DNA from 2 places in the Pseudomonas sp. TMW22091 genome. Region 1 is predicted to be linked to the other one. Evidence: predicted binding sites of a transcription regulator. Region 1 holds the regulator's gene; the other holds the start of a gene.
What was found. Region 1 encodes LexA, which represses DNA repair genes until DNA is damaged. Its sites were predicted from a motif close to CTGTNTNNNNANACAG; they were not measured.

Region 1 (10,837 bases):
GCGGGTAAATAACATGGGCCGGCATGACCGCCGCCAGTTGCTTGCTCAGACGTGCAAACGGCACGAGATCATGGGCGCGAATGTCTTCAAGGCTGCGTTCGTCCGTCGGGATAGCCACATGCGAGTCGGCTTCTGCCCAGCCATGACCCGGAAAATGCTTGCCTGTAGCCGCCATGCCAGCGTCATTCATGCCGCGAATAAAGGCCCCGGCCAACGTTGCAGCGCGCTCAGGATCCCCCTCGAACGAGCGGCTGCCCACCACTGCACTGCGCTGATAGTCCAGGTCCAGTACCGGCGCAAAGCTCAAGTCCAGCCCCACCGCCAACACTTCAGTGGCCATGATCCAGCCACACTGTTCGGCCAGGTACTCTGCATTCGGGTTGTCCGCAATGGCGCGCATCGCCGGCAGCCTTACAAAACCCTGACGCAAACGTTGTACCCGGCCACCTTCCTGATCCACCGCCAGCAACAGATCCGGGCGCACGGCGCGAATCGACGCACTCAACTCCCGTACCTGACGGGGATGCTCGATGTTGCGCGCAAAAATAATCAGCCCGCCCACTTCAGGCTGGCGCAGCAGTTGCCGGTCTTCGGCCGTCAGCCAAGTACCGGCCACGTCCACCATCAAGGAGCCTTTCAGGGCTGAACTCATGGAAATTCCTTAAATAAAGAGAGCGCTCATTACCTGCCGCGAACGTGCGGACACAGCCATGCGCGCCGCAATCGAGGATTGCAGCGGTACATCAGCAAACGGGAATAAGTCAGGGTTGGGCATGGCGGCTAGCTTAGCGGAACTGAGCTGCCGCGCCCACCCGCACAGGTCAAACCTTAAGGGCAACCTGTGGGGTTTTGGTCCGCGGGCGCATTTGAGCGCTGGCCATTGCCGGGTCAACTACACCGCTTTCGGCGCGCATGCCTGCGGCCAGAAAGGGCACCATAAGGCGCATCACCTGCTCGATGGAGGTATTGATGCCAAAATCGGTTTCCGCAATCGCTCGCAAAGCCTTGATCCCGGACATGCTGAATGCCGCCGCACCAAGCATAAAATGCACGCGCCAAAACAATTCTATGGGTGGGATCTGCGGTGCGGCTTCATTAACCAACAACATATAGCGACGGAACACTTTGCCGTACATGTCTTCCAGGTAACGCCGCAAGTGACCCTGGCTCTGACTGAACGCAAGCCCCAACAAGCGCATGAACATCGACAGGTCATTTCCGCTGCGCGGTTGAATCACCAGCGCCTGCTCTACCAGCATTTCAAGCAGTTCTTCGAGCGAGGGACGCTGCTCAGGCTTGCCCTGACGGCGCTCGAGCTCACGATCCAGATTGGCGCAAAACGGCCCCAGAAAACGCGAAAATACCGCCTGAATCAGCGCCTTCTTGGAACCAAAATGATAATTGACGGCTGCGAGGTTAACCCCGGCCTTGCTGGTAATCAGCCGCAATGAAGTTTCGGCAAAACCTTTTTCCGCGAACAACTGCTCAGCAGCATCAAGGATACGTTCAACGGTTTCCGACTGGGCCATGTTTACTCCGGCTGAAAAACACTTAAAACAGGTGTTTGAAACATACGTTTCAGTTTGTAAAAAGTCAAGGTAACGTGTTCGCTTTACGACTGGTCGGTCTGGCATTTAAACACAGCCATCACTCATCCAGCCTCACACCATAAATGCCTGCACACGCAGCCTATAGGCGACCGTCCAGCGGACTACAGGAAATGGATGATTGCCAATAGGCCTTCACTGTATATAATCCCAGTCACTGTATAAAAAAACAGAGCGATCACCATGTTAAAACTGACGCCACGCCAAGCAGAGATCCTGGCTTTCATCAAGCGATGCCTGGATGACAACGGATACCCGCCCACCCGTGCCGAGATCGCACAGGAACTGGGCTTCAAGTCCCCGAACGCCGCCGAAGAGCACCTCAAGGCATTGGCCCGCAAGGGCGCCATCGAGATGACCCCAGGCGCGTCTCGCGGCATTCGCATCCCGGGCTTTGAGGCCAAGGCCGACGAGTCAACACTGCCCATCATTGGTCGCGTCGCTGCTGGCGCCCCGATCCTGGCCCAGGAACACGTCGAAGAATCCTGCAACATCAACCCGACTTTCTTCCACCCTCGGGCGGACTACCTGCTGCGGGTTCAGGGCATGAGCATGAAAGACGTCGGCATATTTGATGGCGACCTTTTAGCCGTGCATACCTGCCGCGAGGCACGTAATGGTCAGATTGTCGTGGCGCGTATCGACGACGAAGTGACCGTAAAACGCTTCAAACGAGAAGGCAGCAAAGTCTGGCTTATCGCTGAAAACCCCGATTTCGCGCCCATTGAAGTGAATCTCAAAGAGCAGGAACTGGTAATCGAAGGCCTGAGCGTAGGCGTTATACGTCGCTAATTAGGAGGCGCCATGCAGTTCCCGCACACACCGCTGCCTGCACAACTACCCCTGTTCGAAGTGTTCATGGCGCAACCCATGCCCACCACGATCAAAGAAGTGCTTGAAACACCCTGGAGCGCAGAACCTGAAGTATTCAGCGAACTGTCTTTACGCGGTGCCGCCGAGAACTGCCTGAACCTGCTTGCGCCTATGCTGCGCGAACTAAGCGAACAGCAACATGCACGCTGGCTGACCCTGATTGCGCCGCCGCCGAGCCTGACCCAAAGCTGGCTGCGCGATGCGGGCCTCAACCGAGAGCGTATTTTGCTGTTACAACCCAACGGCAATAAAAGCGCGCTACAACTGACCTGCGAAGCCCTTCGACTGGGCCGCAGTCACACCGTAGTGAGCTGGATCAACCCACTGAACAGCGCCGCGCGCCAACAGTTGATCGGCGCAGCACGCACAGGCAACGGGCAAAGTCTGAATATTCGCTTGGGGTAAATAGCCAATACAACCATTAGGTATAGGGCCAATGCAGAACGCATTAGCCTTGCCGTGGTTCAGAGCTGTGCGGAGCGCTTAATGAAGAATGCGTGGCCCTTCATCCTGCACAAGTTCGCCTTCAGCCAAACGGCCGGCCATTTGCACACCTACACTCAGCATGGCTTTCGCCACTTCTACATGCTGCCCCTGAAGAAATGCCTTGGCATCTTCAGAGAAGTCCAGCGTCACCAGAGACCCTTCGTCATCAGCCCGGCGCAGTTCGATACGGCCATCTGGCAATTCGACAATTTCTAGAAAGGACGTTGGCATAAAAAGTTGTTCTCCACGAAAGCGCGAGATTATATCAGTCATCCTTTGACAATTTTCCAGGATATACACAGGAATCATTAGAAAGTGATGACTGACTGTACAGTTTTATGCGCGCCCCTTAGCACTCATTCAGGCCATCACGAAAGCGAATGGCCAACCCCTTCAGGTTTTGTCGCCACTCTTCCAGGGTTTCTTGAGTCAATTGCGGCGACGTCTCCTCTTCAAGATTGACCGCCGCGATCAAGGGCTGAAACACATCAACCTTGATTTTTTTCGGTGCCTGCAACGGCAAATACAACGCAGCATGAGTGGCCACCAATTGTGCCAGCCAGGTCTGAGGCGCTCGCGCCAGCTCTACTAGCTCAGCCAACTCAGGAATCGCCTTTTCATCCAGCATATTCTGAGTGAGCAACAGCTCAACCCGTGGCGCATTGGCTTGAGACAGCCGGTAAAACCCGGCAATTTCATGGCACAGCCCCAACAAAGCGCCGTATAAATGAAAGACAGCCGACTCACGCTCAGCTTGCAGCAATGCCTGTGCATTCATGGCCCGGCCTTCACCCGCCTTCTTCATGGCTTCAAGCGCCAGACCTGCGAAATAGATTTTCTGATTGGTACGGGTATAGAGTTCATGAGCCATGCGGGCGCTCCACAACGAAAGGGGTAAAGGCAGTCATGCAGTCTCAGGGATTACAGGCCATGGGAGCAAGCATTTGCTGATAGCCCTGCGTAGCAGCTGCCGCAGGCTGCGTCCGGTCGCGCAGCAATCGTAAACCCGCAGATCACAAAAAAACCGCGCAAGGCATGCAGCCCTTGCGCGGTTTTTTATTCAGCGGTCAGCTCAGATCAAGCGTCTTTGTCTTTACGCTTGTCTTCGACCTTCCAGCTATTGCCATCGTAGAACGCGCGCCAGCCCGTAGGCTTGCCGTCTACTTCTGTCTGTACGTACTGCTCTTTGGTTTTGCGGCTGTAGCGAATCACTGCGGGACGACCATCAGGGTCTTTCTTCGGCGCTTCACACAGGAAGTGGTACTTGGGATCAATCTCGTCCTTGTGCGGAACAATCTCGATCACCAACGGCGCACGCGTCTCACGGTTTTTCGGGAACTGACTGGCCGCCAGGAACAAGCCAGAGGCACCGTCACGCAAGATATACGTGTCGTTGACCTTCTCGCACTTGAGCTCCGGCATTTTCACCGGGTCCATTTTCGGCGGCGCCGCCTCACCACTCTTCAGCAGTTTGCGGGTGTTTTTACACTCAGGGTTGGTGCAACCAAAGAACTTGCCGAAACGCCCGGTTTTAAGCTGCATCTCGCTTCCGCATTTGTCGCACTCCAGGCTCGGCCCTTCGTACCCCTTGATGCGGTAGTTACCTTCTTCGATTTCGTAGCCTACGCAGTCCGGGTTGTTACCGCAGATATGAAGCTTGTGCTTCTCATCCAGCAAGTAAGCATCCATGGCCGTGCTGCAAATCGGGCAACGGTGCTTACCCAACAACACCAGCGATTCGGACTCGCCTTCGTCATCGGCGGCAATCTCATCGCCCGGCACCAGATTGACGGTGGCCTTGCAGCGCTCTTTGGGCGGCAAGCTGTAGCCCGAGCACCCAAGGAAAACACCCGTCGAGGCCGTACGAATCTGCATGGGACGACCGCATTCCTTGCACGGAATATCGGTCATGACCGGCTGGTTGGCACGCATGCCGCCTTCAGGCGCCGCTGCGACTTCGAGTTTCTTTTTGAAGTCGCCGTAGAACTCGTCCAGTACGTTTTTCCAGTCGCGCTCGCCGTGAGCCACGTCGTCGAGGTTCTCTTCCATACCGGCCGTAAAGCCGTAGTCCATCAGATTAGAGAAGCTTTCAGACAAACGCTCAGTGACGATGTCGCCCATTTTTTCGGAGTAGAAGCGGCGGTTATGCAACGCCACGTAGCCACGGTCCTGAATGGTGCCAATAATCGCGGCATAGGTCGACGGACGACCAATCCCGCGTTTTTCCATCTCTTTCACCAGGCTGGCTTCGGAGTACCGTGCAGGTGGCTTGGTGAAATGCTGGCTCGGATCCAGCTCGATCAGTTTCAGCTTGTCGCCCTGAGCCATGTCAGGCAGAACATCATCGTCGCCCGGCTTGGCAATTTGCGGCATGACACGGGTGTAACCGTCAAATTTGAGGATGCGACCCTTGGCGCGCAGCTCAAAGTCTCCGGCTGCCACGGTGACCGTGGTCGACAGGTATTTGGCCGGCAGCATCTGGCACGCTACGAACTGGCGCCAGATCAGCTCATAAAGGCGCTCAGCGTCGCGCTCCATGCCCGACAGCTTGCTTGGATGCATATTCACATCCGAAGGCCGAATCGCTTCGTGAGCCTCTTGTGCGCCTTCCTTGCTGCTGTATACGTTAGGTGCTGGCGGCAGGTAGTCCGCGCCGAATTCACCTTCAATGTACGAACGCGCCATTTCCAGCGCATCAGCCGAGAGGTTGGTGGAGTCAGTACGCATATACGTGATGTAGCCCGCTTCATACAGACGCTGAGCCATCATCATGGTCTTCTTCACCCCGAAGCCCAGGCGATTACTCGCAGCCTGTTGCAGGGTGGACGTAATAAACGGTGCCGAAGGCTTGCTGCTGGTGGGCTTATCTTCACGCTTGACGATGCTGTAGCTGGAAGCCTTTAGCTTCTCCAGCGCCGCCATGGCTTGGGCTTCATTCAGAGGCTTGAATGCCTCGCCTTTTTCACGGGCGACGTCGAAGCGCACTTTTGCACCCTTGGCGGTGCCGAGGTCTGCATGGATTTCCCAGTATTCTTCAGGGTTGAAGGCGCGGATTTCACGCTCACGCTCAACCACCAGCTTGACCGCCACCGATTGCACACGGCCTGCCGACAGGCCACGGGCGATTTTCGCCCACAGCAGTGGCGACACCATGTAGCCCACTACGCGATCGAGAAAACGACGCGCTTGCTGGGCGTTGACACGGTTGATGTCCAGCTCACCCGGCTTGGAGAAAGCTTCTTGAATCGCCTTCTTGGTGATTTCGTTAAACACCACCCGCTTGTAACGGCTGTCATCACCACCAATGGCTTCGCGCAGGTGCCAGGCAATGGCTTCCCCTTCGCGATCCAAGTCGGTTGCGAGATAGATGGTGTCTGCATCCTTGGCGAGCCGGCGCAGCTCTTCAATCACCTTTTCCTTGCCGGGAAGGATCTCGTACTTGGCTTTCCAGCCGTGTTCGGGATCGACACCCATGCGCGAGATCAGCTGCTTTTGAGCCTTCTCTTTAGGCGACAGGGCTGGCGCTTCGCCGGCCGCGGCCTTACCACGCTTGGCAGCAGGTTCTTTACTGGCGCTAGCCGAACCGCTGGTGGGCAGGTCTCGGATATGGCCGATACTCGACTTCACCACGTACTCGTTGCCCAAGTACTTGTTGATGGTCTTGGCCTTAGCCGGGGATTCCACAATGACCAGCGATTTGCCCATGGATCAGAAAATTCCTGAATTCTAGAAGTGAAAGGCGGTTCGCGCCTGACGCGGCACCGCTATATATAGTGGCTACAAGGTGAGGTCAAGCGCAGGGTGCTACGCGACTGCGTCTTTAGCCTTGGGGAAAATACTCGGTTCTTCCTGAACAAGGGCGAAGCGCGGGACTGTTTTGCCCTCAAACTCCACTGTTTCAAGAAACATGCTCAACGGGCGTACCCAATACCCGAACTCACCATGCAGGGCTTGATAAAAAACGACCTGCTCTTCGGTTTCAGAGTGACGCGCCACATTGAACACCCGGTAATGCGGACCTTTGTAGTGCTGATAGAGCCCAAGTTGTACCGACATATTGCGCCCCCTCAAAGAAAAAAATTTAAAACGCTTAAAAAACAAAACCGGGGCACATGGCCCCGGCTTCCATCAACGCAACGCGTTATACGCGTTCGAAGACGGTGGCAATGCCCTGGCCAAGACCAATGCACATGGTGGACAACCCGAAAGTGCCGCCATTTTGCTTCATTACATTGAGCAAGGTGCCGGAGATACGTGCACCTGAGCATCCAAATGGATGACCCAGAGCGATGGCACCGCCGTGCAGGTTAACCTTCTCATCCATCTTGTCGAGCACTTTCAAATCTTTCAGCACTGGCAGTGCCTGTGCAGCGAAGGCTTCGTTAAGTTCAATGAAGTCGATATCGGCCATATTCAAGCCCGCACGCTTCAATGCTTTTTGCGTAGCCGGTACAGGACCATAGCCCATGATAGCTGGATCCACACCAGCCACCGCCATCGAACGAATCACGGCCAGCGGCTCAAGACCCAGATCTTTAGCACGCTGAGCAGACATCACGATCATGCACGAAGCACCATCGGTAATCTGCGACGAGGTGCCCGCTGTCACGGTGCCGCCCTTGGGGTTGAACGCCGGCTTCAACGCAGCCAGACTTTCAAGGGTAGTTTCCGGACGAATGGTTTCATCATAGTCGAAGACTTTCAGGAAACCGTTTTCGTCATACCCTTGCATCGGGATGATTTCGTCTTTGAACTTGCCTTCAATCGTTGCCTTATGGGCCAACTGATGAGAACGCACGCCGAAGGCATCCTGTTGTTCGCGGGTAATGCCATGCATCTTGCCCAGCATTTCAGCGGTCAGGCCCATCATGCCCGAGGCTTTGGCCGCATACAGCGACATGTGCGGGTTAGGATCAACGCCGTGCATCATGCTCACGTGACCCATATGCTCGACGCCGCCTACGACGAAAACGTCACCGTTGCCGGTCATGATCGCTTGCGCAGCTGTGTGCAAAGCGCTCATCGACGAGCCACACAGGCGGCTTACGGTTTGCGCAGCCGAGGTGTGCGGGATCTGGGTCATCAATGACGCCATGCGCGCGATGTTCCAGCCCTGCTCCAGGGTCTGGTTCACACAGCCCCAGATCACATCTTCGACTTCTTTAGGGTCGACCTTGTTATTGCGCTCCAGCACTTTGCTGATCAGGTGCGCAGACATGTCTTCAGCACGGGTGTTGCGGTGCATGCCACCCTTGGAGCGGCCCATCGGGGTGCGACCGAAGTCGACAATCACCACGTCTCTAGGATTCAAGCTCATAATTTCACTCTCACTCTAATGGGGCGCTTAACCGAAGAAGCTCTGGCCGTTTTTGGCCATTTCACGCAGCTTCGCAGTCGGGTGGTACAGCGCGCCCAGTTCAGCGTACTGATCGGCCAGGGCCACGAACTCTGCAACACCGATCGAGTCGATGTAGCGCAGCGCGCCGCCACGGAACAGCGGGAAGCCAATGCCGTAAACCAGACCCATATCGGCCTCGGCTGCGGTTTCAACGATGCCGTCTTCCAGGCAGCGCACGGTTTCCAGACACAGCGGGATCATCATCCAGTTGATGATGTCTTCGTCGGTCACTTCACGCTGCTCGTAAACAATGGGCTTGAGCACTTCAAGCACGCTGGAATCAACGACTTTCTTCTGCTTGCCGCGCTTGTCTTCTTCGTAGGCGTAGAAACCCTTGCCGTTTTTCTGACCCAGACGCTTGGCGTCGTACAGCGCATCAATCGCCGAACGGCGATCGTCTTTCATGCGATCAGGGAAACCTTCAGCCATCACGTCACGGCCGTGGTGGCCGGTGTCGATGCCGACCACGTCCATCAGGTAGGCCGGACCCATCGGCCAGCCGAATTTCTCCATGACTTTATCGATGCGTACAAAGTCGACACCGGCGCTGACCAGCTTGGCAAAACCACCGAAGTACGGGAACAGAACACGGTTGACCAAAAAGCCCGGGCAGTCATTGACCACGATCGGGTTTTTGCCCATTTTCTTGGCGTAAGCAACGGTGGTTGCAACCGCCAGATCGCTCGACTTCTCGCCACGAATCACTTCAACCAGCGGCATCATGTGCACCGGATTGAAGAAGTGCATGCCAACGAAGTTTTCCGGACGCTTGAGGGCTTTGGCCAACAGGCTGATGGAAATGGTCGAGGTGTTGGACGCCAGAATCGCGTCTTCGCGTACGTGGTTTTCGACTTCAGCCAGCACCGCCTGCTTGACCTTCGGATTCTCGACAACCGCTTCGACCACCAGGTCGACGTTGCCGAAATCGCCGTAAGACAGCGTAGGGCGAATGCCGTTAAGTACTTCAGCCATTTTCGCCGGGGTCATGCGACCTTTATCAACGCGGCCCACCAGCAACTTGGCGGCTTCTGCCAGCCCTTGCTCGATACCGTGTTCGTTGATGTCTTTCATCAGGATCGGCGTACCTTTGGAGGCCGACTGATAGGCAATACCGCCGCCCATGATGCCGGCACCGAGAACGGCAGCCTGCTTCACGTCTTTGGCGATCTTGTCGTAGATCTTGGCTTTTTTCTTCAGTTCCTGATCGTTCAGGAACAGCCCGATCAAGCACTGCGAAGCCGAGGTTTTGGCCAGTTTGGCGAAACCGGCGGCTTCTACTTCCAGCGCCTTGTCACGACCGAAGTTCGCGGCTTTCTGGATGGTCTTGATCGCTTCAACCGGCGCCGGATAGTTCGGGCCCGCTTGGCCTGCCACGAAACCTTTGGCGGTTTCGAACGCCATCATTTGCTCAATGGCGTTCAGCTTGAGTTTTTCAAGTTTCGGCTGGCGCTTGGCTTTGTAGTCCAGCTCGCCACTGATAGCGCGCTTGATCAGATCAAGTGCGGCAGCGCCCAGTTTGTCAGCCGTCACCACAGCATCAACAGCGCTGACTTTCAGCGCGTCTTCGGCACGGTTTTCTTTTCCGGAGGCAATCCACTCAACGGCATTATCAACACCGATCAAGCGTGGCAGACGGACGGTGCCGCCAAAGCCCGGGTAAATGCCCAGTTTGACTTCAGGCAGGCCGATTTTGGCGCTGTCGGCCATGACCCGGAAGTCCGCAGCCAGGCACATTTCCAGACCACCGCCCAACGCAATGCCATTGATGGCAGCGACAGTCGGAACATTGAGGTCTTCGAAATCATTGAAGATCTTGTTGGCTTCGAGGTTGCCAGCAATCAGCTCGGCATCCGGCAACTTGAAGTTTTCGACGAATTCGGTGATATCGGCACCGACGATAAATACGTCTTTACCACTGGAAACGATGACGCCCTTGACCGAGGCGTCTGCCTTGATCGCATCTACCGCCTGACGCAATTCGTTCAGGGTTAGACGGTTGAACTTGTTGACGGACTCACCCTTGAGGTCGAACTTGAGTTCGACGATGCCACTTTCAAGAGCCGTAACCGTGATGGCTTTACCTTCGTAAATCATCAACTGATCTCCAGGATATGGAAGCTGAACAGTACACGTCGCACGCCTGCGTCTGGCCGTCACTGACCTTTGGGCCAATACAGATTCCAATCCGCCAGGCACACCCGCCAACGCGATAATCGGGGTGATGCGAGCATCGTCTTACAGGACAAACACTCGATTCATACGCCCGTTTGATTTGGGTGTCGACACCTTCACGGAAAAGCCAACGATTGTCAATTGTCCAAACCAACGATGATAAAACGACTGGTCGGTCGCAATTTGTAGTCGCTGACGAGGCTCGAAAGCTGCGATCGCCGGCAAAGCCTTCGTAAATGCAAGGACGCCTCAGTATCTGACACGTCGCGCAACTTGAATATCAAGGTCTGAGCGCCTGGCT
Region 2 (10,837 bases), on a different contig from region 1:
CTTGATCAGATCTTCGATCTGTACCAAGAACCAAGGATCGATCATGTTCATGCCAAAGATATCTTCGACAGTCATGCCTGCGCGGAATGCATCAGCCACGTACCAGATACGCTCGGCGCCCGGAACAGTGAGCTCACGCTTGAGCACGGCCATGCTTTCCGGATTGCTCAGGTCGAGCTTTGGATCCAGACCGCTAACGCCCACTTCCAGACCGCGAAGGGCTTTTTGCAGAGATTCCTGGAAGGTCCGGCCGATAGCCATCACTTCACCCACCGACTTCATCTGAGTCGTCAGGCGCGCGTCAGCTTTCGGGAACTTCTCGAAAGCAAAACGTGGCAGTTTGGTCACAACGTAGTCGATGGACGGCTCGAACGAGGCCGGCATCGCACCGCCGGTGATTTCGTTTTGCAACTCATCCAGGGTGTAACCGATGGCCAGCTTGGCAGCGATGCGCGCAATCGGGAAACCGGTGGCTTTGGAAGCCAGCGCTGAAGAACGCGATACACGCGGGTTCATCTCGATCACGACCATACGGCCTGTGTTCGGGCAAATGCCGAACTGAACGTTGGAACCGCCCGTTTCAACGCCAATTTCACGCAGCACCGCCAAAGAGGCGTTCCGCATGATCTGGTATTCCTTGTCCGTCAGGGTTTGCGCTGGCGCAACGGTGATCGAGTCACCTGTATGCACGCCCATCGGATCAAAGTTTTCAATCGAGCAGACGATGATGCAGTTGTCCTTCTTATCGCGGACAACCTCCATCTCGTACTCTTTCCAACCAATCAGCGATTCGTCGATCAACAGCTCTTTGGTGGGCGACAAATCCAGACCGCGGGAACAAATCTCTTCGAACTCTTCACGGTTGTAAGCAATACCGCCACCGGTGCCGCCCATGGTGAAGGAAGGACGAATGATGCATGGAAAGCCCAGCTTTTCGAGAACCGCATTGGCCTCTTCCATGCTGTGCGCGATACCTGAACGCGGGCAATCAAGGCCGATGGACTTCATGGCTTTGTCGAAACGCGAACGGTCCTCAGCCTTGTCGATGGTGTCGGCATTGGCACCGATCATCTCTACGCCAAACTTCTCCAGAACGCCTTCACGCTCCAGATCCAGTGCGCAGTTCAGAGCAGTCTGGCCACCCATGGTTGGCAACAGTGCGTCTGGGCGCTCTTTTTCGATGATCTTGGCAACGGTCTGCCACTTGATCGGCTCGATGTAAGTTGCGTCGGCCATGTCCGGGTCGGTCATGATGGTGGCCGGGTTGGAGTTAACCAGAATGACGCGGTAACCCTCCTCACGCAGAGCCTTGCAGGCCTGGGCGCCGGAGTAGTCGAATTCGCAGGCCTGGCCGATAACGATCGGGCCAGCGCCGAGAATCAAGATGCTTTTAATGTCTGTACGTTTTGGCATGGGTTTGTCACTCAAATCCGCAGGTCAGTCGGCAAGCTGTCAATCAAGATGCTGAAGCGCCCGAGGGGCCACCGAAGCTCGGGGCCACCATCGAACTGCAACGCAGCATTGATCAGCGGCGCTTGGCCATCTCATTGATGAAGCGATCGAACAGCGGTGCTACGTCGTTCGGGCCCGGGCTGGCTTCAGGGTGACCCTGGAAGCTGAAAGCGCTCTTGTCGGTCAGTTCGATACCCTGCAGGGTGCCGTCGAACAGCGACTTGTGAATCGCACGCACATTGGCTGGCAAAGTGGCTTCATCCACCGCAAAACCGTGGTTCTGGCTGGTGATCATCACAACACCGGTGTCCAGATCCTGAACCGGGTGGTTAGCACCATGGTGGCCATGACCCATTTTCACAGTCTTGGCGCCCGAAGCCAGTGCCAGCAGCTGATGGCCCAAGCAAATACCGAACACCGGTATCTCGGTAGTCAGCACTTCCTGAATCGCCTTGATTGCGTAGTCGCAAGGCTCAGGATCACCCGGGCCGTTGGACAGGAACACGCCATCAGGATTCAGCGCCAGTACATCACTGGCAGGCGTCTGAGCCGGAACCACGGTCACGCGGCAGCCGCGCTCAACCAGCATACGCAGGATGTTCCACTTTACGCCGTAGTCGTAAGCCACAACGTGGTAAGGCAACTCGCTGGCTTCGATAGTCGGATGACTGTCGGTCGCCAGGTTCCAGACGCTGGAACGCCACTCGTAGGCTTTATCGGTCGTGACGACTTTCGCCAGGTCCATGCCTTTGAGGCCAGGGAAACCACGTGCAGCGGCAATGGCCGCTTCGTCAGAAATGTTGTCGCCAGCCATGATGCAGCCGTTTTGTGCGCCTTTCTCACGCAGAATGCGTGTCAGGCGACGGGTGTCGATACCGGCGATAGCCACAACATTGTTGGCTTTCAGGTAGTCAGACAACGACATTGTGTTACGCCAGTTGCTGGCAACCAGTGGCAGATCACGGATCACCAAACCTGCGGACCAAACACGATCAGACTCGGCATCTTCCGGTGTAGTACCGGTATTGCCGACATGCGGGTAAGTCAGGGTCACGATTTGCTGAGCGTAGGAAGGATCCGTCAGGATCTCCTGGTAGCCAGTCATTGCGGTGTTAAACACCACCTCACCAACGGTTTGACCGTCGGCACCAATGGCTTCGCCGCGAAAAATGCTGCCATCAGCGAGGGCGAGTATGGCTTGCTTAGTCAAGAAGACCTCCCGTAAATAAAGCCTGAAAGGGCGATCGCAGGTTGTAAAAAAGCGGAGTGACGTATGGACACGTCACCCCGCTTCTTCACTGAATAATTCTGCGCGCTTTTAGTGGACACACTAAAGCTGTAGCTTACAGAAAAAGGCTTTTTTGGTCTACCGCTAAAGAGCCGAAAAGGCTGAGGAATGCGACAGGACATCGCTTAGCGGTTAAAAAACGGGCTATTGATTGCGCAATAGCCCGATATTACAGAGGTATTTCAACGCAGCTCGAGCACATCCTGCATGTCATACAGGCCCGGCTCGCGGCCCTCCAACCATAGCGCAGCGCGAACCGCACCCTTGGCGAACGTCATGCGGCTGGACGCTTTGTGGGTAATCTCAAGGCGCTCACCTTCAGTGGCGAACAGCACCGTGTGATCTCCAACTACATCGCCACCGCGAACCGTCGCAAAACCGATAGTCTCGCGCTCACGTGCGCCGGTATGCCCTTCTCGACCGTAGACCGCAACCTTTTGCAGGTCACGCCCCAACGCATCGGCAATTACCTCACCCATGCGCAGGGCAGTACCGGAAGGCGCATCGATTTTATGACGGTGGTGCGCTTCGATGATTTCAATGTCCGCATCCTCCCCCATCACTCGAGCAGCCATATCCAGCAACTTAAGCGACAAATTTACGCCTACGCTGAAGTTCGCAGCAAAAACGATCGGAATGTCTTTGCCCGCCTCGGCGAGCAATTGCTTTTGCAACGGACTCAACCCTGTCGTACCAATCACCATGGCCTTGCCAGACTGACGGCAAATCTCAAGGTTTTTCAGCATAACGTCAGGAAGCGTGAAGTCGATCAATACATCGAAGTCATCCGCAACCGTCTGCAAATTAGCCGACAGCGCAACACCAAGACGACCCAGGGATACCAATTCACCGGCATCTGCACCGATCAACGAGCTGCCCGGACGAACAATCGCAGCGGTCAGGCCGCACAGCGGCGAACGCTGCTGCACCGCATCAATCAGGGTTTTACCCATGCGCCCGGCAGCACCCATAACAGCTATACGTCGCATGTCCCGCCCCTTATAAGTCGCCGAAGAAGCGCTTCACGCCTTCGAACCAGCCTGTTGCGTTAGGCGAGTGACTGCTGTCACCTTCCAGCGTGGAGCGAAACTCTTCCATCAGCTCACGCTGACGTCGGCTCAACTTCACCGGCGTTTCAACAACCACACGACACATCAGATCACCAGCACCACCACCCCGCACAGGGGCAACGCCCTTGCCGCGAATACGGAACTGTTTACCGCTCTGAGTGCCCTCAGGCACTTTCAACTTGACTCGACCGTCAAGCGTCGGGACTTCAAGCTCTGCACCCAGCGCCGCATCAGCAAAATTGATAGGCACTTCACAGAACAGATGCTTGCCGTCGCGCTGGAAAATCGCGTGCTCACGCACCTCGATAACCACGTACAGATCGCCCGCAGGACCACCCTGTACGCCAGCCTCGCCTTCACCCGACAGACGAATGCGATCGCCGGTATCAACACCCGCAGGCACTTTCACCGAAAGGGTTTTGTACTCTTCTACGCGACCTTCACCACGGCAGCTGTCGCACGGATCAGAAATGATCTTACCCTGACCATGGCAGCGCGGACACGTTTGCTGAACCGCAAAGAAACCCTGCTGCATACGCACCTGGCCAATACCGCCACAGGTCGTACAGGTAACAGGCGAAGAACCCTTCTTGGCGCCAGAACCGTCACACGGCTTGCAATTAACCAGCGTAGGAACACGAATATTGACCGTGGTACCGCGCACAGCCTCTTCCAGGTCCAGCTCAAGCGTATAGCGCAAATCGCTACCACGCTGAGCGCCGCCCCGGGAGCCGCCACGACCACCGCCAAAGAAATCACTGAAGACATCACCAAAGATGTCGGAGAAGTTTTGCCCACCAAACCCAGCACCGCCGCCACCCATTTGCGGGTCGACACCGGCATGCCCGTATTGATCATAGGCAGCACGTTTGCTGGAGTCCGACAGGACTTCGTAAGCTTCGTTCGCTTCTTTGAACAGCTCTTCTGAAGCCTTGTCATCCGGATTACGGTCCGGGTGATGCTTCATTGCCAGACGTCGGTATGCCTTCTTCAACTCCACCTCAGTGGAAGTACGCTCGACACCCAAAATTTCGTAATAATCGCGCTTTGCCATAATTCTTTGCACTCTCAAGGACGTTCGGCAAAACCCTCCCGAGCCTCACCAAACCCGCCAAATCCGATAGAGACCAGACTCGACTCACGTCTTTTTCAACGATATTGGTTTCTGATTAACAGCCAATGCATTGGCTGACAGGAGCGGTTTCGTGCGGGCGGAACATAAAAACCTCCAAGCCCAACCGCCAGCATCCGACCTTGTCGCATGCTGTAAAAATTCCTCTACTCCAGACACGCCAACGCGGGAGCAAGCTCCCGCGCGGCGACATCCTACCAGTCACCGCAAGCGCGCGGTCAACCGGGCGACAAACAAGCTAATTACTTGTTGTCTTTTACTTCTTCAAACTCAGCATCGACAACGTCGTCAGCTTTTTCAGCCGAATCAGCTGGCTTGGCCGCTGCGTCTGCAGGGTTTGCTTGCTCAGCGTACATCTTCTGAGCAACTGGAGCAGACACTTTGGACAGCTCTTCAACCTTGGCTTCGATAGCCGCTTTGTCGTCGCCTTTTACAGCAGCTTCAAGAGCAACCACTGCAGCTTCGATTGCAGCTTTCTCTTCCTCAGTCACCTTGTCACCAGCATCGGCGACCATTTTGCGAGTCGAGTGAACCAGTGCGTCACCCTGGTTACGGGCAGCTGCCAGTTCTTCGAACTTGCGGTCTTCCTCAGCGTTGATCTCGGCGTCGCGAACCATCTGAGCAATTTCTTCCTCGGACAGACCGGAGTTGGCCTTGATCACGATCGACTGAGATTTGCCGGTCGCCTTGTCTTTCGCGCTCACGTTCAAGATACCGTTGGCGTCGATGTCAAAGGTTACTTCGATCTGAGGCACGCCACGTGGAGCTGGTGGAATGTCAGCCAGGTCGAACTTGCCCAACGACTTGTTCTGAGCTGCTTGCTTACGCTCACCTTGCAGCACGTGAATGGTCACAGCGCCCTGGTTGTCGTCAGCGGTCGAGAACACTTGCGATTTCTTGGTAGGAATCGTGGTGTTTTTCTCGATCAGAGCAGTCATGACACCGCCCATGGTTTCGATACCCAGAGTCAGCGGGCTCACGTCCAGCAGCAGAACGTCTTTAACATCACCGGCCAATACCGCGCCCTGGATAGCAGCACCCATTGCAACAGCTTCGTCCGGGTTCACGTCTTTACGTGCTTCTTTACCGAAGAACTCAGTCACCAGTTTTTGAACCAGTGGCATACGAGTCTGACCACCGACCAGAATCACGTCGTTGATTTTCGACACATCGATACCGGCGTCTTTCAACGCGATACGGCAAGGTTCGATGGTGCGTTGAACCAGGTCTTCAACCAGCGATTCCAGCTTGGCGCGCGAAATTTTCACGTTCAAGTGCTTAGGACCAGTGGCATCTGCAGTGATGTAAGGCAGATTCACGTCAGTCGACTGGCTCGAAGACAGTTCGATTTTGGCTTTTTCAGCAGCTTCTTTCAGACGCTGCATGGCCAGCGGATCACCTTTAAGGTTCATGCCGCTTTCTTTCTTGAACTCGTCAACCAGGTAGTCGATCAGACGGATATCGAAGTCTTCACCACCCAGGAACGTGTCACCGTTGGTTGCCAGCACTTCAAACTGATGCTCGCCATCCACTTCGGCAATTTCAATGACCGACACGTCGAAAGTACCGCCACCCAAGTCATAAACGATGACAGTGTGGTCGCCTTTCGCCTTGTCCATACCGTAAGCCAGAGCAGCAGCGGTTGGTTCGTTGATGATGCGTTTTACGTCCAGACCCGCGATACGGCCGGCGTCTTTAGTCGCCTGACGCTGGCTGTCGTTGAAGTAGGCCGGAACGGTAATAACCGCTTCAGTCACTGCCTCGCCGAGGTAATCTTCGGCGGTTTTCTTCATTTTCTTCAGAATTTCAGCCGAGATTTGTGGCGGAGCCATTTTCTGGCCGTTCACTTCAACCCATGCGTCGCCATTGTCAGCCTTGACGATTTTGTAAGGCACCATCTGAATGTCTTTCTGTACAACTTCTTCGTCAAAACGACGACCGATCAAACGCTTCACCGCGTACAGGGTGTTATGCGGATTGGTCACTGCCTGACGCTTGGCCGATTGGCCAACCAGAATTTCGCCATCATTGGCATACGCAACGATCGACGGCGTAGTACGCGCGCCTTCTGCGTTTTCGATAACTTTTGCTTTACCGTTTTCCAGAACCGAAACACACGAGTTAGTGGTCCCGAGGTCAATACCGATAATTTTGCCCATGTTTACTCTCCCTAAATTTGAATTTTTTTGCCGCAGCAGTAATGACCAACTGCGGCACTGCTTAACGCTTGACTTCTAAATGGGGGCCTTGCGGCCGATTTCAAGCCTGCTCGTCAATCGATGGCGAAACCGGCGCTGGCGCCTTGCTGACTACGACCATAGCCGGGCGCAGCAAGCGACCATTGAGCTGATAGCCCTTTTGAAACACCTTGAGCACACTGTTTGGCTCCAGGTCAGCGCTTTCCTGCATGGCCATAGCTTGATGATGCTCGGCATTAAAGGGTTCGCCGTGCGGATCAATCGCTTCCAGCTGATAACGCTTCAGGGTGTCCTGGAACATTTTCAGTGTCAGCTCAATCCCTTCGCGCATTGGGCGAATGTTCTCGTCATCCGGGCTGGACAGCTCAAGACCACGCTCAAGACTGTCAATTACCGGCAAGAGATCGCCAGCAAACTTTTCCAATGCGAATTTGTGTGCTTTCTCGACGTCCTGTTCAGCGCGGCGGCGAACGTTCTGCAGATCAGCAGCAACACGCAAAGCCTGATCATGAGCTGCGGCCAGTTGCTCTTCAAGCGACTGCACGCGAGCGACCAGATCTTCGCCAGCGGCATCGGCGGCCTGATTTGCTTCTTGGTTTTGCGTATCCATAGTCTGTTCGTCTGCCATAGATTTCTCCTTTCAAACTTTGTCCGCGAGCTCGACTCGCGCTTCTGCCAAGGTATATGGGGTCGCAATTTTCAGGTTCAAGAGCCACAACGCACTAACAGTGCGTCTTTGTCCTGCCCCAAATCCCGCAAAAAAATCAAAACGCGCTAAAAATTCAGAAAAACAAAGCAAATCGTACTAACGACAGCCATTGTCAGCACGAAACAAAACACTGTATAAATAACCAGACATTACGTTTTGGAGCAGCTCCTATGCTGGTGCACCTGTCCGTTCATAACTACGCCATCGTTGAACATCTCGATCTTGAACTGGATCGCGGGATGAGTGTAATCACTGGCGAGACCGGTGCAGGAAAATCGATCATGCTTGATGCGCTGGGCCTCACCTTGGGAGACCGAGCCGATAGCGGTGTAGTTCGTCCAGGCGCCGATAAAGCCGACATTCTTGCCACCTTCGACCTCCAAGACATTCCCGAAGCACGTGCCTGGCTCGCTGAGCGCGACCTCGAAACGGATGGCCCGTGCATTTTGCGTCGTGTTATCACGACTGAAGGGCGCTCACGCAGCTACATCAATGGCACGCCCTGCCCACAAGGCGACCTCAAAGCCTTGGGCGAGTTGCTGATTGATATCCACAGCCAGCATGAGCACCAGTCGCTGCTAAAACCGGACACCCACCGTCGCCTGCTGGACGAATACGCGGGTGCCACCGACCTGTCCCGCCAGGTTCAACTGGCTGCACAAAGGTGGCGCCAGGCGCGGCAAGAACTCGAACACCTCTCCAACTCCGGCGATGAACAACGCGCACGTCATCAGTTACTGAGCTACCAGCTTGAAGAGCTCGAAACGCTGTCGCTGGGCGAAAACGAACTGGATGAACTGGAGCAGGAACACAAAAACCTGACCAATGCCGAAACCTTGCTCACGATCTGCCGCCAAGTGGTTGAACAGTGCAGCGAAAACGACTCCGGCAACGTCCTTAATGCATTGACGGTCAGCCTGAACCGACTTTCAAGCATCAACAACAGCTCCGGATCTCTGAGCGAAGCAACCGACCTGCTGGCCAGTGCACAAATACAGGTTGAAGAAGCCGTAGGCGAACTCAACCGATTTCTTGATCACTTTGATGCTGACCCGGGCCGCCTGCAGTACCTGGAAGAACGTCTGGACACCATCTATACACTCGCGCGCAAACATCGTGTACAGCCAAGTGACGTTCCTGCGCTGCAGCAAAGACTGCTGGATGAGCTCGAAAGCCTCAATGCCAACGACGAATCCATCGAACGCCTGACCCACGAGCTGGCAGCCTATACACGCCACTATCAGGAATGTGCACGCGAACTCAGCAGCCTGCGTGCTCAGGCAGCATCGCGCCTGAGCAGTGCCGTAGAAGAAGAAATACAGCGCTTGGGCATGCCCGGCGGGCGCTTTTTGATCGAGCTGCGCCCACAAGCCAGCATTGACCCGATGCCACACGGGCTGGAGCACGTAGAGCTACTGGTAAGCGCCAACCCAGGCCAACCCCTTAAAGCGTTGGCGAAAGTAGCGTCAGGTGGCGAGCTGTCACGCATCAGCCTGGCCATCCAGGTCATCACCGCGCAAACCTCACGGGTGCCTACCCTGGTATTTGACGAGGTCGACGTCGGCATTGGCGGTCCTACTGCTGAAATCGTCGGCCAACTGTTACGCCGTCTCGGCGAACGCGGCCAGGTACTGACAGTCACCCATTTGCCGCAAGTGGCTGCGCAATGCCATCAGCATCTATTTGTGCACAAGGTTCGCGAGAGCGACACCACTCGCACTGCCGTATCGAAACTGAGCAAGAAAGAGCGCATAGAAGAAGTTGCACGCATGCTTGGCGGCATCGATCTGACCAAAGAATCGTTGGCGCACGCAAAGAAAATGGTGGTTACTGCGAAAATTCTTGCAGCTTAGCGACGAACGGTAGAAAAAGCCGTCATTCAGACAGCACAAAGGCGACCCTTGGGTCGCCTTTGTTGGTTTCGCGAACCAGAAATTCGCGCTACAGACTTATTTTGTTTGCTTGCGCACGTACAAAACAAGATTGTGATCCACCAGCTCAACACCGTGTTTTGCAGCGATGGCGTGCTGCAGTTTTTCGATGTCTTCGTCGAAAAATTCGATCACTTCACCGCTGTCCACATTGACCATGTGATCATGGTGGCCACCGTCGGCATCGGCCAATTCGAAGACTGCATGACCACCATCAAAATTGTGGCGGATCACCAGCCCTGCGGACTCAAACTGAGTCAGTACACGGTAAACCGTGGCCAGCCCCACATCCTCACCCGCGGTCATAAGTGCCTTGTAAACATCCTCGGCGCTCATGTGACGCTGCTCGGCAGAGTCAAGCATTTGCAGGATTTTGACTCGTGGCAGAGTCACCTTCAGTCCGGCTTTACGGAGTTCGCTATTTTCAACCATGGTTAGCTTTCTCGCGGAAGCCGCTTCGCAGCTTCTATTAATACGGGTATGATCGGCGTTTACGTTGTCCCAGCCAAGATAGTGGAAGTCGCCCACCGATGCAAAACACCAAGCTCTTGCTAACCAGTTTCACCTTTGTGGGACTGCTCGCACTCGCCGGTTGTTCATTCCCCGGGGTTTACAAAATCGACATCCAACAGGGCAATGTCGTCACGCAGGACATGATAAACCAGTTACGCCCGGGAATGACCCGTCGGCAAGTGCGGTTTATTATGGGCAACGCCCTGCTGACCGATACATTCCACCCTGACCGCTGGGACTATTTGTATAGCCTGCAGCCCGGCGGCGGCCAGCGCCAACAAGAACGCATCAGTGTGTTCTTCAACGAAAATGACCAGCTCGTTAGCTTGTCTGGCGACTTCAAGCCAGGCGTAAGCCGCGATGAAGCCATTCTCGGCAAGGACGGCGCCACTAACGTGGTTGAGCCGGCAGCGCCTGACGCTCCAGCTGAAGAGAAGAGCGACGTACCCGCCAAGCCGGGTTCACTGCTCGATCAAATCCAGAAGGACGTCGACGGCGTCGAAACGGTCCCCGTTCCGACTCCAGAGCCTCTGGATACCGACGA

Region 2: a site for LexA is predicted at 7,980-7,995, ahead of recN (DNA repair protein RecN). Genes of this name have one in related genera too.

Annotation. Positions count from the first base shown of each region.
Region 1 is NZ_SCFI01000004.1:327,524-338,360, forward strand. Features, by position in the region: gene nagZ (beta-N-acetylhexosaminidase) at 1-652, opposite strand, end outside; gene EQV93_RS10460 (TetR/AcrR family transcriptional regulator) at 822-1,529, opposite strand; gene lexA (transcriptional repressor LexA) at 1,791-2,399, shown strand; gene sulA (SOS-induced cell division inhibitor SulA) at 2,412-2,885, shown strand; gene EQV93_RS10475 (hypothetical protein) at 2,964-3,197, opposite strand; gene EQV93_RS10480 (DUF6586 family protein) at 3,316-3,837, opposite strand; gene topA (type I DNA topoisomerase) at 4,044-6,671, opposite strand; gene EQV93_RS10490 (DUF1653 domain-containing protein) at 6,771-7,022, opposite strand; gene fadA (acetyl-CoA C-acyltransferase FadA) at 7,108-8,283, opposite strand; gene fadB (fatty acid oxidation complex subunit alpha FadB) at 8,311-10,458, opposite strand.
Region 2 is NZ_SCFI01000009.1:146,252-157,088, reverse strand. Features, by position in the region: gene carB (carbamoyl-phosphate synthase large subunit) at 1-1,413, opposite strand, end outside; gene carA (glutamine-hydrolyzing carbamoyl-phosphate synthase small subunit) at 1,526-2,662, opposite strand; gene dapB (4-hydroxy-tetrahydrodipicolinate reductase) at 2,923-3,729, opposite strand; gene dnaJ (molecular chaperone DnaJ) at 3,740-4,864, opposite strand; gene dnaK (molecular chaperone DnaK) at 5,185-7,101, opposite strand; gene grpE (nucleotide exchange factor GrpE) at 7,202-7,768, opposite strand; gene recN (DNA repair protein RecN) at 8,020-9,702, shown strand; gene fur (ferric iron uptake transcriptional regulator) at 9,799-10,212, opposite strand; gene EQV93_RS17230 (outer membrane protein assembly factor BamE) at 10,311-10,837, shown strand, end outside.